Regions from separate parts of the Streptomyces sp. NPDC048644 genome, predicted to be linked through region 1. Evidence: riboswitches for the same ligand, from Rfam matches in the RefSeq annotation. Region 1 holds a riboswitch; the other holds the start of a gene.
The links. Region 1 has a riboswitch for cobalamin ahead of ACGFNI_RS02720 (HoxN/HupN/NixA family nickel/cobalt transporter). Riboswitches for the same ligand answer to the same signal wherever they lie in the genome.
Positions count from the first base shown of each region.

Region 1 (7,441 bases):
TCGTCGAATGGACCGAGGCCGACGAGGCCCGCTCCGCCCGTTGGCGCTCCGAAAACGGCGCGCCACCGCCCCGCCGGATCGTGATCGCGGACGACCGGATGAAGGCCGACGCCGCGTACAAGCTCGCCTGCGAGGGCACCGCACTCCTCTGGCGCGGCGATTTCCACAATGCCAGGCAACTGCTGACGGCACTGACCCGCCGCATCGACCGCCGCCCGCGCAAGACGCTCCCCGACGACCCGGCGCAGGCTTTCCACCAGCACCGCGCGGCGCAGAACCAGCGCGCCCGCATCCTGGGCATGCTGCTGATCCCCCTCGACGCGACGCACGCGGTGCCGCTGCACCGCGCCCCCGACGTCCGCGCGGCCTGCGCCCAGGCGTACGGCCCGCCCCCTGCCGACGCCCCGGCCGACGCACCCGCCCCCGCGCAACCCGGCCCGCACCGCACCGCATCCGTGGTCTCCCTCCGGGAACTCCTCGGCCTGATCGGCGCGTACGAATGGCGCAAAAAGGGAGTCGAGATCCCGGCGCTCGGCGGTGACCGGATCCACCCGCACTACGGCGTCTTCTCGCCCGCCCGCGGCGAGTACGTCGACCTCGTGGCCGCCGCGCCGCTGCCCGCGCAGGACCTGGCCTTCGACATCGGCACCGGCACCGGCGTCCTCGCCTCCGTACTCGCGCGCCGGGGTGTGCGCCGGGTGGTGGCCACCGACCAGGACCCGCGTGCGCTCGCCTGCGCCCGCGAGAACACCGAACGGCTCGGTGTGGCGGGCCAAGTGACGGTGGTCGAGGCCGACCTGTTCCCGGAAGGCCGCGCTCCGCTGGTGGTCTGCAACCCGCCCTGGGTGCCGGCGAAGCCGACGACGCCCATCGAGTACGCCGTGTACGACCCGGGCAGCCGGATGCTGCGCGGCTTCCTGAACGGCCTGGCGGAGCACCTCACACCGGGCGGCGAGGGCTGGCTGATCCTGTCCGACCTGGCCGAACACCTCGGCCTGCGGCCACGCTCCGAACTCACCGCCGCCTTCGCATCGGCCGGCCTGGAGGTCGTGGACCGGCTCGACGTCACCCCGCGCCACCCGCGCGCCCGCGACACATCCGACCCGCTCCACGTGGCCCGCGCCGCCGAGGTCACCTCCCTGTGGCGGCTGACGGCCACGCACTGACACCCCGCCAACCCGCCGCACCCGCACCGGCACCGGCACCCGCACCGGCACGAGGGAGCAACCATGGACACGGACCCACCGCACCTCCTGGCCCGCGCCCGCCGGCTCGCCGCATCCGCGGCACCCGGGCGGCGCCGCATCCTGGGCATCGCGGGGCCACCGGGGGCCGGCAAGTCCACCCTCGCCGCCCACCTGGTGGCGCGGCTGGCCGGGCAGGCGGCACTGGTCCCCATGGACGGCTTCCACCTCGCCGAGTCCGAACTGCGCCGCCTCGGCCGCACCCACCGCAAGGGCGCGCCCGACACCTTCGACCCCGACGGCTACGCGGCGCTGCTCGCCCGCCTGCGCTCCCCCGCCCCCGGCGCCGTCGTCTACGCACCCGCCTTCGACCGCCGCATCGAGGAGCCCGTGGCCGGCAGCATCGCCGTCCCGCCCCATCTCCCGCTCGTCATCACCGAAGGCAACTACCTGCTCGTCGACGCACCGCCGTGGGCCCGCGCCCGCGCGCTGCTCGACGAGGTCTGGTACGTGGACCTGGACGGCACGGAGCGGGTACGGCGGCTCGTCGACCGCCACGAACGGTTCGGCAGGCCGCGGGCCGCCGCGGAGCGGTTCGTGCGGACGTCGGACGAGGCCAACGCCCGCCTGGTGGCGGCCACTCGGGAGCGCGCAGACCTCGTCGTCACCTTCACGCCGGGGGCGGCCCCGCGCCCGGACGGCGCCTGACTCCCCTTCCGGACGTGCCGCGCCCGTCCTGATCCGGTGTACTCGACGGACTCGCCGAGGAATTCCGGCACCTCACGGGCGATCCGCACGTTGCATCGAAGGGACGCGGCAGTTCCGGCACTTCAGACGGTTCCGGCACAGCGGACGTGTCCGATGAGTTCACACGAAGGATGGCGGGGAGCATGACCCAGGGAATCAGCACATGGGCCGACATCGAGAACGGCACCGTGCCGATCGACGACGGCGAGCTGTTCTACGAGGCGGCCGGCACGGGCCCCGCCGTGGTCCTGCTGCACGGCGGCATGCTCGACCAGCGCATGTGGGACGAGCAGTTCGCCTGGCTCGTCAACTCCGGCCTGCGCGCGATCCGCTACGACCTCCGGGGCCACGGCCTCTCCTCGTCCGTGACCGGCGACTGGTCCAACCACGACGACCTGCGGGCCCTGCTCGACGCGCTCGCGGTGCCCCGTGCCGTCCTGGTCGGCCTCTCCCACGGCGCCCGCATCGCCCTCGACACCGCGCTGGCCCACCCCGAACGGGTCGCGGCCCTGGCCCTGGCCTCCCCCGGCATCAGCGGTCGCGCCTTCACCGACCCGTTCCTCCTCGCGCACATCAAGGAACAGGTGGCCGCGATCGGCGAACCGTACGCCGCGGAGCGCTACGTCGAGCACTTCCTGCGGATGTGGGTGGACGGCCCGCACCGCGAACCGGCCGCGGTGGACGCCGCGTTGCGCGAACGGCTCCGCGCCTCGGCCCAGGCCAATGCCGAGGTGCACGCCGACGCGATGGGTGCCGGCATCCCCGTCGAAGTCGGGGCCGCCGACCGCCTCGCCGATATCCGGGTGCCGACCGCCGTCCTCGACGGCGACCTCGACAGCATGGACATCTCCGCCAACGCCCACGCGATCACCCTGACCGTGCCGGGCGCCCAGCGGATCCGGATACCCGGCGCCGGTCACATGGTCAACCTGGAGAACAGGGCCGCCTTCGACCACGCCCTGCACGGTTTCCTCTCCTCGCTGCCGTACTGACCCTTTCACGCCCCCCTCACCCGAGGCCCCACACACCCCCACAGGCCCATCAACCAGCACAAACAGGCTCCATGGAGGCCGCCGGGCAGCTCCGTTAGAGTGGCCGGGCCGTGGTGCTCGGGAAGACCGGTGAAGGGCCGAAGGCCCCAGCCCGGAGCGGCCCTCGCCACTGTGATCGGGAGTTTCCGACCCCTTCGGCACGCGCGCTCCGCCGCACGTGCCGGGCCACTGACCGCAGCCCGCGGCCGGGAAGGCCGGGCCCGGACGCGTGCACCCGTAAGCCAGGAGACCGGCCACGGCATCTCACGAAGTGATCCACGAGGTGCTGGAGCGTGACCGCCGTATGGCCCTGTCCACCGATCCCCCGCATATCCCTGACCCGGCCCCGGAGTTCCGCTGGCGCCGGCAGGACACCGTCCGTACCGCCGGACTGATGGCCGTCATAGCCGCCCTGCACGTCGTCGCCTTCGGCGTGCTCTTCCTCCTGGTCGTCCCGTACCACTACACGGTCGGCAGCCAGGTCTTCGGCGTCGGTCTCGGCATCACCGCCTACACCCTCGGCATGCGGCACGCCTTCGACGCCGACCACATCGCGGCGATCGACAACACCACACGCAAGCTGATGGCCGACGGCAAACGGCCCGTCTCGGTGGGCTTCTGGTTCGCCCTGGGGCACTCCAGCGTCATCGTCGCGATGGCGGCACTGGTGGCCGGCGGCGCCCAGCTCGCCGGCACCCTGCTCAACGACGATTCGCGCGCCCACCAGGTACTCGGCACCGTCGGCACCACCGTGTCCGGCAGCTTCCTCTACCTCATCGCCGCGCTCAACCTCATCGCGCTCGCCGGTATCTGGCGGGTCTTCCGCGGCATGCGCGAGGGCAGGTTCGACGAGGCGGAGCTGGCAGCACGGCTCGATTCCCGCGGGTTCATGAACCGCTTCCTGGGACGGTTCACCCGGTCCATCTCCCGGCCCGGCCAGATGTTCCCTCTGGGCTTCCTCTTCGGCCTCGGGTTCGACACCGCGACCGAGGTGACGCTGATGGTGATGGCGGGCAGCGGCGCCGCGGCCGGTCTGCCCTGGTACGCCATCCTGTGCCTGCCGCTGCTGTTCGCCGCCGGAATGAGCCTGTTCGACACCCTCGACGGCACGTTCATGAACTTCGCCTACCAGTGGGCGTTCGCCAATCCGGTGCGCAAGGTCTACTACAACCTCACCATCACCGGCCTCTCGATCGCCGTGGCCTTCTTCATCGGCACCATCGAGCTGGTGACCGTCCTGCACGACAAGCTCGGCCTCACCGACGGCGTCACCGGCTGGATCTCCGGCCTCGACCTGGACAACGTCGGCTTCATCATCGTCGGCCTGTTCGTGGTCGTCTGGGCGGCGGCGCTGGCGTACTGGCGGCTCTCCGGCGTCGAAAAGCGCTGGGCGGACCGCACGGCGACGGAGACCTGACCTGGCGGCTGCCGGCCGCGGCCCCGTCCCGCGAGGCCCGGCCGGCAGCTCCGGCACCGTCGGCCGCCGTGCCGCGCCGCCGTGCCCGTATCTCAGGTGGCGGTGCCCGCCGCCGCGCCCGTTTCCCGGTCAGGGCCCCAGCGACGGAGCGCCGCGGCGAGGTCGAGCGGACGCAGCCGGTCCGGCTCGTCGGGGCCCGGCCAGTCCTCGCGGGGCACCCGCCACATCACCTCGAACTCGTTGCCGTCCGGGTCCTTGGCGTACAGCGACTTGGACACGAGGTGATCGCTGGAGCCGACCAGCGCGCCGCGGGCGGCAAGCCGTTCCTCGGCCGCGACCAGCTCGCCCAGGGTGCCGACCTCCCAGGCCAGGTGGTAGAGCCCCACCCGTCCGGCCTCAGGGCCCGGCGCCTCGGCGCCCACCGCGAAGAGGCCGAGATCGTGATCGTTGAGCGAGCCGGGCGCGGCCAGGAAGGCCGCGCGGCCCGGCACATCTTCGGCCGTCGTGAGCCCCAGGGTCTCCCCGTAGAACGCCACGGACCTGGCCACGTCACGGACGTAGAGCACCGCGTGATTGAGGCGACGTACGGACATCGGCCCCTCCTTCTCCTCCCGGTTTCCCGCCACATACGGACACCGGCCCAGGGCCGGCAGCCGCTCCTAGTCGCGGACCAGCAGCATGATTCCGGCGACGACCACGGCCAGCACCAGCGCGGCAACGCCGTACAGCAGGCGGTGCGACTTCAGGACCGGCAGCAGGCGGTCGACGGCGTACCGGCCGGGGCCGGTCAGGGCGAGGGCAGCCGCGCTGGCGGTCAGCAGCAGTTCGTACTCGACGCCCTTGGGGGCGAAGAAGCCGCCGCCCCACTTGACGGCCAGCGCGTTGATCATCGTGCCGACCAGCGCGGCTGCCGCGAGCGGGGTGAGGAGCCCGAGGACCAGCCCGAGCCCGCCCAGCGTCTCGGTCAGCCCGGCCACCACCGCCATGGCGTGGCCCGCCGGGTAGCCACTCGCGGTGAAGAACTGCCCGGTGCCGTCGAGACCCGGGCCGTCGAACCAGCCGAAGAGTTTCTGCGAACCGTGCGCGGCCATCGTGAGCCCGACCGCCAGCCGCAGCAGGAGCAGGCCGACGTCGTAGCCGTGCGGGGACGGTGCGGACAGCGCCGAAGCGCCGGTGCGCGCGGTCGGGACGGAGCCGAGGGGGGTGGTCATCGAAAGCCGCTCTTTCCGGATCGGGAGTTACTTGAAACTTCAAGTCATTGCTTTCGACCATACACAGCGCCTCCGCCACGAACAACCACGGATACGAGCCACGGAGCCGGCCCGCCCCTACTTCCAGGGTCCACCCATGCCCCGAAAGCAGCAGGGCCGCGGACTCCCGTCACACAGACGAGTCCACGGCCCTGCACCCCGGGCCCGAGTGGGCCCGCAGCTCACGCGTGCCAGACCTCCCGGACGTGCGAGACGTCGCCTGAGCCGTTCACGGTGAGTTCGTAGATGTTGCCCGCACAGGAGAGCGGCGGCTCGACGGGCCGGTGCTTCAGGCAGGCGGTCAGGTGGCCTGCCAGTTCGGCGGTGGGCACCGTCCGGTACGCGGTCGCGCCGGCGCTCAGCTCGACCGTGGCGCCCGCGGCGAGCTGGTAGTGGGCCGCCTTGCCGGTCCCCGCATACCCCCCGCCGTTGGGGTCGCACGCGAACTCCGCCTCCCGCACGGACAGCGCGCCACCGGACGAGGCGGCCGTGACCTGCACCATCCGGTGGCCCGCCGGGATCTTCCGGGGCGTGCAGTCGAACGAGGGCTCGGGGTCGACCGGCTTGTCCCCCGATTCCGGCGCCGAAGCGGACGGGCCGGACGCCTTGGACGGTTCGGACGACGCGGCGGGCTCCGATGCGGCGGACGACGCGGATGCCCCGGGCGAGGCGGTCGCGTCGTCGCTCTTGCAGGAGGTGAGCGTGGCCAGCGCGGCGGCCAGGGCGGCTGCGGCGAGCAGGCGGCGGGTGAGCATGTCGGCGTTCTCTCTCATGTTCGACGGGGGCGATACGGACCTCGGACGGCGCCGGCGCACACCCACGGGGCCGCCCGTGGGTGTGCGCCGGGACTCCGCGGGATCCCTCAGAGACCGTTGCGGCGGTAGGGCAGGTACGGGTGGCCGCCTGCCTTCTCCGACGCGGCGTCGCCCGAGTAGTACGGGTAAGGGATGACGTGCGAGACGGTGCCCTGGGAGCCGTTGTCCTCCAGGGCGATGTACTTGGTGTGCGAGGAGTCGGCCCAGCCGCCGAAGAGGACGGTGTGGTCGCCCGCGACCAGGGCGTCGCCCGGCTTGAGGTCGTCCTTGGTGATCTGGTGGGCGGTGTCGCCGCCCATCAGGCCGTACGTGTTCAGCCCCGGCGGCTTCAGGCCCCAGGCGGCGGAGACGAAGCCCGAGCAGTCGTCCCGGTACCCGTTGGTGGTCGCCGACTGGCTGTAGCCGATCCGGTGTTCCACCCGCTCCAGGGCGCGGTCGATGATGTCCTTGCGCTCCGCCGGGAGCCCCGACGTGTCGGGCCTGTCCTGGACACCGGCGCCGGTGGTCGTGTGGTGCTTGCCCGGTGACCAGGCGTCCCAGTTGCCTTCCGTCTTCCACTTGCCGTCGCCGTGCCCCTCGGCGGGAGCGGGCCCGCCACCGCCCCCGGTACCGCCGCCGCCTCCGCCGGTGCCACCACCGCCTCCGCCACCGCCGGTGCCGCCGCCACCGCCGCCTCCGGTTCCTTGCGGCGTGGGGTGGTCACCCTTCTCCGGGTCCTTGATCTTCTTGAGGTCGTCCTCGGTCTTCTTCTCGTTGGCCTCGTACTCGGCCTTGACCTTCTTGATCTTCTCGGCGTCCGCCGACAGCTCCTCAAGCAGCTGCTTCTTGCTCTCCTCCAGGCGCGCGCTGAGCTCCGCGATCTCCTTCACGTCCGCGAGCACCTGGTAGGCCACGCCGAAGCCGGGGAGATGCGCGAGCGGCGCCGTGGCGAGGTCGATCGCCGCCGCCTTGGCCAGCGTCTCCTTGATCTCCCCGAGCCGCTCGTTCAGCTCCTTCA
Region 1 is NZ_JBICVO010000001.1:600,935-608,375, forward strand. Features, by position in the region: gene ACGFNI_RS02705 (methyltransferase) at 1-1,166, shown strand, start outside; gene ACGFNI_RS02710 (nucleoside/nucleotide kinase family protein) at 1,230-1,892, shown strand; gene ACGFNI_RS02715 (alpha/beta fold hydrolase) at 2,075-2,923, shown strand; cobalamin riboswitch at 3,018-3,236, shown strand; gene ACGFNI_RS02720 (HoxN/HupN/NixA family nickel/cobalt transporter) at 3,234-4,379, shown strand; gene ACGFNI_RS02725 (VOC family protein) at 4,472-4,972, opposite strand; gene ACGFNI_RS02730 (DoxX family protein) at 5,039-5,590, opposite strand; gene ACGFNI_RS02735 (hypothetical protein) at 5,812-6,402, opposite strand; gene ACGFNI_RS02740 (hypothetical protein) at 6,492-7,441, opposite strand, start outside.

Region 2 (7,441 bases), on a different contig from region 1:
ACTGCTTCCCGTCCGCCATCGCGGCCTTGTTGAAGGTGTCGCTCCAGTCGGAGCCGATCTCCTTCTTGAGGTCGCCGAGGTCGAGCAGGGCGCCGGCCTTGGCGTACGCGGCGGTCTGGGTGTTGCCGATCTCCACCACGTCCGGCGGGGTGTCCTCGGAGAGGGCGGTGGTCAGCTTCTGCTGGATTCCCTCCCACTGCTGGACCTTGAAGTCGACGGTGGCGCCGGTCTTCTTCTTGAATTCCTTGGAGACCTGCTCGGTCCACTGCGCCGGGTTGGATCCGTCCATCACCCAAACGGTGAGCTTCTGCCCCTTGAAGCCATCGGCTCCGTCCGTGCTGTTGCCGCTGGACCCACAGGCAGCGACACTCACCAGCATTCCCGCGACCGCCGTCGCTGCTATGAGCCCACGCTTCATTGCGCTCTCCCCTAAAGGCCGGGTGTGGTCTTTAATGGTTTAGACCAGTGCCCGCAGCTTGGCCTAGACCTTTTGGGGTGTCAAGGGTGTATAAGAGTCGCTGTCGGCTCCGTTACCGGACCGACATCTGCCGGGCGGGGACCTGCGAGAGAGCACGCGGATCCCACCCGTGCCACGATGTGAGCCGCAATGTACGGAGGAGCCGGTGACGGCAGCGCGACAGGGGTCGGAAGGGCGGGTCATGGAGACCGACGGGGGCAGCGCGGAGAGCAGTGGAAGCGCCACGCGCACCGCTCGTGTACCCAAGTACTACCGCCTCAAGCGGCACTTGCTGGAGATCACCGAGACCCTGCCGCCCGGCACCCCGGTCCCGCCCGAGCGTGCGCTCGCCGCGGAGTTCGACACCTCCCGCACGACCGTCCGCCAGGCACTCCAGGAACTGGTCGTCGAGGGCCGCCTGGAGCGTATCCAGGGCAAGGGCACCTTCGTCGCCAAACCGAAGGTTTCGCAGGCGCTGCAACTGACCTCCTACACCGAGGACATGCGCGCCCAGGGTCTCGAACCGGCCTCGCAGCTCCTCGACATCGGCTATGTCACCGCCGACGACCGGCTGGCCGGGCTGCTGGACATCGCCGCGGGCGGCCGGGTGCTGCGCATCGAACGGCTGCGGCTGGCCAGCGGCGAACCGATGGCCATCGAGATCACCCACCTGTCGGCCAAGCGGTTCCCCGCGCTGCGCCGCAACCTCGTCAAGTACACGTCCCTCTACACCGCGCTGGCCGAGGTCTACGACGTGCGCCTCGCGGAGGCGGAGGAGACCATCGAGACCTCGCTGGCCACGCCCCGCGAGGCGGGTCTGCTGGGCACCGACGTCGGCCTGCCGATGCTGATGCTGTCCCGGCATTCCCGTGACGCCCAGGGGCAGCCGGTGGAGTGGGTGCGCTCGGTCTACCGCGGCGACCGCTACAAGTTCGTCGCCAGGCTGCGCCGCCCGGCCGACTGAAACCCCGCGGTACGGCGGGGTTTCGGCCACCGCCGTACCGCCAGGGCCGCACGGAATCCGGACGGGCCGCCGCGCGGGTCCATGACCTCCGGCTTCCCGTACGCGCGGGCCCGCGGGCCGGCCGCGCGCGCACCCGTCGCCCAAGTCCCTTTCACCCGGCGGAAGATGTCGTTGCCGTACCGATATGCGGACAGCTAGTGACGCCTGCCACGGCGCTGCCATAGATTTCCAGCCTCGTACAGGAGATCGCCAGGGACGGAGCCACGGTCATGACAGAGCAAGCCGAAACGCCGGATTCCAGACAGGTCGTCACACCGACGCGTGTGGTGGCCGGGCTCTGCCTGATCGCTCCGTTCGTGGCGATGCTGTGGGTGAGTTCGTACGCCAAGGTCGAGCCGAGGCTCATCGGGATCCCGTTCTTCTACTGGTACCAGATGCTGTGGGTGCTGATCTCGACCGTGCTCACGATGACCGCGTACAAGCTGGTCCAGCGTGAGCAGCGGATCCGCAAGGGCGGTGCGGCGACATGACCACCACCCCATCCGCCGCCCTGGCCGCGGCCGGCACGGACGGCGTCAACGGCATCGCGCTGGCCGTCTTCATCTTCTTCTTCGTGGCCGTCACGGTCATGGGCTTCCTCGCCGCCCGCTGGCGCAAGGCCGAGCAGTCAGCCAACCTCGACGAGTGGGGCCTGGGCGGCCGGAGTTTCGGCACCTGGGTGACGTGGTTCCTGCTCGGCGGCGACCTCTACACCGCTTACACCTTCGTGGCCGTCCCGGCGGCCATCTACGCCGCGGGCGCGGCCGGCTTCTTCGCCGTCCCCTACACGATCCTCGTGTACCCGCTGATCTTCACCTTCCTGCCCCGTCTCTGGTCGGTCTCGCACAAGCACGGCTACGTCACCACCTCCGACTTCGTGCGCGGCCGGTTCGGCTCGAAGGGCCTGTCGCTGGCCATCGCGCTCACCGGCATCCTGGCGACGATGCCGTACATCGCACTCCAACTGGTCGGCATCCAGGCCGTCCTGGACGTGATGGGCGTCGGCGGCGGCGAGAACACCAACTGGTTCGTCAAGGACCTGCCGCTGCTGATCGCGTTCGCGGTGCTGGCCGCGTACACCTACTCATCGGGCCTGCGGGCGCCGGCGCTGATCGCGTTCGTCAAGGACGGGCTGATCTACCTGGTCATCGCCGTCGCCATCATCTACATCCCGATCAAACTCGGCGGTTTCGACGCCATCTTCGACGCGGCGGGCAAGGCGTTCGCCGAGCCGGGGCCGACCGGCAAGCCGCGCGGTGAGCTGGCCAGCGGCCCCCATAACCAGTGGGCGTACGCCACTCTGGCGCTCGGCTCGGCGCTCGCGCTGTTCATGTATCCGCACTCGATCACCGCGACGCTGTCGTCCCGCAGCCGTAACGTGATCCGCCGCAACACCACCATCCTGCCGCTGTACTCGCTCATGCTGGGCTTCCTCGCGCTGCTCGGCTTCATGGCGATCAAGGCGGGCACGGACACCCACGGCAACGCGCAGCTGGCGATCCCGCAGCTGTTCGAGGACATGTTCCCGAGCTGGTTCTCCGGCGTGGCGTTCGCCGCTATCGGGATCGGCGCGCTGGTGCCCGCCGCCATCATGTCCATCGCGGCGGCCAACCTCTTCACCCGCAACGTCTACAAGGACTTCATCAAGCCGCACGCCACCCCGGCGCAGGAGCACAAGGTCGCCAAGCTCGTCTCGCTGCTCGTGAAGGTCGGCGCGCTGATCTTCGTCCTGGGCATGGACAAGACCGTGGCGATCAACTTCCAGCTGCTGGGCGGCATCTGGATCCTGCAGACCATGCCGTCGCTGGTCGGCGGCCTGTTCACCCGCTGGTTCCACCGCTGGGCGCTGCTGGCCGGCTGGGCGGTCGGCATGGTCTACGGCACGCTCGCGGCATACGGCGTGGCCAGCCCGACGCAGGCGCACTTCGGCGGCTCCAACGCCGAGATCCCCGGCATCGGCCAGATCGGCTACATCGGCCTGACCGCGATCGTGCTCAACGTCCTGGTGACGGTCGTGCTGACCTTCGTCCTGCGGGCCCTGAAGGCACCTGACGGCGTCGACGAGACCAGCCCCGGGGACTACACCGCGGACGTCGGCGACAAGGCCGTCAGCCCCGAACTGCCGCCCGCAGCAGTGGGTTCGGCGAGCGGCCACTGACCCCGGCCCCTCCGGCACCCGCACGGGCCGTCACGTCCCTCCGGACGCGGCGGCCCGTCGCCGTACCGGGGCGGACGCGACGGGCCGTCCGCCCGAGGTCAGCTCTATCCCGCCGATGAGTTCCAGCCGCACGCCCTCCTCCGCCCGCTCGACTATCCGGGCGGCCTCTTCGAAATGCTCAGGGAGCGTGATGTGCGGCCGGTCGGCGAGCGCGGCCATGGGGCCTCCTCCTGCTGTCGTCGCAGTGCGGGGAACGTGGGAACGACGATAGCGGGGGCCACTGACAGACACCGCGCGATCACACACGACTCACTAGATGTGGGGGTGCGCACGAGGTGGCACCCCCACATGTATGCTCGTGCTCGCTGTCGCCGCAGGGGAATCCGGTGTGAGTCCGGAACTGTCCCGCAACGGTGTACGTATGCGCAGACATCGCTTCACCGCCTGTCGTGCGCACCTGTGAGTCCGAAGACCTGCCGACAGTACGCCCGCGCCGCCATCGGCGCGGACGTCGATACGTCCGGGCCCCGAGGGATGGGCCGGTGGACGCCGCGCGGTGTGCCCGCGCCCCGTGTGTCCGGGGTGCCGCATGCCCGCGTGCGGCCGTCGCGCACCGCCCCTCCCGGCCCCCGCCGAGTGAGGGAGAGCACCACGTGACCATCGCGCCAACGGAGTCCGCGACAGCCGCCGAGGCCGGATCGCCCGAGGCGGCCACGCTCCCCACCGCGGACGGCCGCCCCCAACACGCCGACGACGCCCCTGGCACCGCCCTGCTGCGCACCCTGACCGAGCTGACCGCCGACCTCACCGCGACCGACCCCGGCAAGGTGGCCGCCGCCGCGCTCCGCGGCCGGCACCCCGGCTCCGACGAGGCCGAGCTGCGCACCCTGGCCATCGACGCGGCGGCCGGCCTGATCGGCGACGAGCCGCAGTACTCCAAGCTCGCCGCGCGGCTGCTCACCCTCGCCATCGCCGAAGAGGCCGCGGGCCAGGGCTCCGTGGCGTTCTCCGCCTCCGTCGAGGTCGGCCACCGCGAGGGCCTGATCGCCGACCGGACCGCCGCGTTCGTCCGCAGCCACGCGGCCCGCCTGGACGCGCTGGTCGAGAAGGCGCTCGCGGACGGTGCCGACGACCGCTTCGGCTACTTCGGTCTGCGCACCCTGCACTCGCGCTATCTGCTGCGGCACCCCACCACCCGCCAGGTCATCGAGACCCCGCAGCACTTCCTGCTGCGGGTGGCCTGCGGTCTCGCCGAGAACGACTCGGTGGCGGCGCTCGACGACGTCGCCGAGCTGTACCGGCTGACCAGCTCGCTGTCCTACCTCCCCTCCTCCCCCACCCTCTTCAACTCCGGCACCCGCCACCCGCAGATGTCCTCCTGCTACCTGCTGGACTCCCCGCTGGACGAGCTGGACTCGATCTACGACCGCTACCACCAGGTCGCCAGGCTCTCCAAGCACGCCGGCGGCATCGGCCTCTCCTACTCCCGTATCCGGGCGCGCGGTTCGCTGATCCGGGGCACCAACGGCCACTCCAACGGCATCGTGCCGTTCCTGCGGACCCTGGACGCCTCGGTGGCCGCCGTGAACCAGGGCGGCCGGCGCAAGGGCGCGGCCTGCGTCTACCTGGAGACGTGGCACGCGGACATCGAGGAATTCCTGGAGCTGCGCGACAACACCGGCGAGGAGGCCAGGCGCACCCACAACCTGAACATCGCGCACTGGATCCCGGACGAGTTCATGCGCCGGGTGGAGGCGGACGCCGACTGGTCGCTGTTCTCGCCGTCCGACGCGCCGGAGCTGGTCGACCTGTGGGGCGACGCGTTCGACGCCGCGTACCGCAAGGCGGAGGCCGACGGCCGCGCCCTGAAGCAGATCCCGGCGCGGGTGCTCTACGCCCGGATGATGCGGACCCTCGCGCAGACCGGCAACGGCTGGATGACGTTCAAGGACGCCGCCAACCGCACCGCCAACCAGACCGCCGAGCCCGGCAAGGTCGTGCACTCGTCCAACCTGTGCACCGAGATCCTGGAGGTGACGGACGACGGGGAGACCGCGGTCTGCAACCTCGGGTCGGTCAACCTCGCGGCTCACCTGGGTGAGAACGGCGAGATGGACTGGGAGCGGCTGGACGCCACCGTCCGCACCGCCGTCGCCTTCCTCGACCGGGTCGTGGACATCAACTTCTACCCGACCGAGCAGGCCGGCGCCTCCAACTCCCGCTGGCGGCCGGTCGGTCTGGGCCTGATGGGCCTCCAGGACGTCTTCTTCCGGCTGCGGCTGCCCTTCGACTCCGCCGAGGCGACGGAGCTGTCCACCCGGATCTCCGAGCGCATCATGCTCGCCGCCTACGAGGCGTCCGCCGATCTCGCCGAGCGGCACGGCCCGCACCCGGCGTGGTCCGCGACGCGTACCGCCCGCGGAGTGCTGCACCCCGACCACTACCCGAACGCCGAGCCCCGCTGGGCGGACCGCTGGGAGGCGCTGCGCGCCCGGATCGCCACGACCGGCATGCGCAACTCGCTCCTCCTGGCCATCGCGCCGACCGCGACCATCGCCTCCATCGCCGGCGTCTACGAGTGCATCGAGCCGCAGGTCTCCAACCTCTTCAAGCGCGAGACCCTGTCGGGCGAGTTCCTCCAGGTGAACGCCTACCTGATCGAGGAGTTGAAGGCGCTGGGCCTGTGGGACGCGCGGACCCGTGACGCGCTGCGCGAGGCCAACGGCTCGGTGCAGGACGTCGCGTGGATCCCCGAGGAGATCCGCGCGCTGTACCGCACCGCCTGGGAGGTCCCGCAGCGCGCGCTGATCGACATGGCCGCGGCCCGTACGCCCTACCTCGACCAGAGCCAGTCGCTGAACCTCTTCATGGCGTCGCCGACCATCGGCAAGCTCAGCTCGATGTACGCCTACGCCTGGAAGCGCGGCATCAAGACCACGTACTACCTGCGCTCCCGTCCGGCGACCCGGATCGCGCAGTCGGCCCGCGGCACCGCCGCCGTCACCCCCGTCCCCGTACCGCAGCAGGCCACCGACCCCGACGCGGTCGCCTGCTCCCTGGAAAACCCCGAGTCCTGCGAGGCCTGCCAGTAATGCCCAACCCGTCGCCCGACCACCGCCCCTCAACGACGGCGCTGCGCGCCGAAAGCCCCACCACCCCCGAAACCACCGCTCCGGAAACCACCGCCAACGGCAACGGCCCCGCCACCGGCACCAAGAACCTCCTCGACCCGGGCTTCGAGCTGACGCTGCGGCCCATGCGGTACCCGGACTTCTACGACCGCTACCGCGACGCGATCAAGAACACCTGGACCGTGGAGGAGGTCGACCTCCACTCCGACGTCGCCGACCTGGCGAAGCTCTCGCCGGGCGAGCAGCACATGATCGGCCGGCTGGTGGCGTTCTTCGCGACCGGCGACTCGATCGTCGCCAACAACCTGGTGCTGACGCTCTACAAGCACATCAACTCCCCCGAAGCGCGGCTGTACTTGTCGCGGCAGCTCTTCGAGGAGGCCGTGCACGTCCAGTTCTATCTGACGCTGCTGGACACCTACCTCCCCGACCCGGAGGACCGCGCCGCCGCCTTCGCGGCCGTGGAGAACATCCCGTCCATCCGGGAGAAGGCGCAGTTCTGCTTCAAGTGGATGGACTCGGTCGAGAAGATCGACCAGTTGGAGAGCAAGGCCGACCGCCGCCGCTTCCTGCTGAACCTCATCTGCTTCGCCGCCTGCATCGAGGGGCTGTTCTTCTACGGGGCGTTCGCCTACGTCTACTGGTTCCGCTCGCGCGGCCTGCTGCACGGCCTGGCGACCGGCACCAACTGG
Region 2 is NZ_JBICVO010000004.1:324,409-331,849, forward strand. Features, by position in the region: gene ACGFNI_RS11100 (extracellular solute-binding protein) at 1-418, opposite strand, end outside; gene ACGFNI_RS11105 (GntR family transcriptional regulator) at 660-1,421, shown strand; gene ACGFNI_RS11110 (DUF3311 domain-containing protein) at 1,691-1,951, shown strand; gene mctP (monocarboxylate uptake permease MctP) at 1,948-3,618, shown strand; gene ACGFNI_RS11120 (hypothetical protein) at 3,649-3,837, opposite strand; cobalamin riboswitch at 3,954-4,114, shown strand; gene ACGFNI_RS11125 (ribonucleoside-diphosphate reductase subunit alpha) at 4,272-6,710, shown strand; gene ACGFNI_RS11130 (ribonucleotide-diphosphate reductase subunit beta) at 6,710-7,441, shown strand, end outside.
Region 2: another riboswitch for cobalamin. It lies ahead of ACGFNI_RS11125 (ribonucleoside-diphosphate reductase subunit alpha); the one in region 1 lies ahead of ACGFNI_RS02720 (HoxN/HupN/NixA family nickel/cobalt transporter).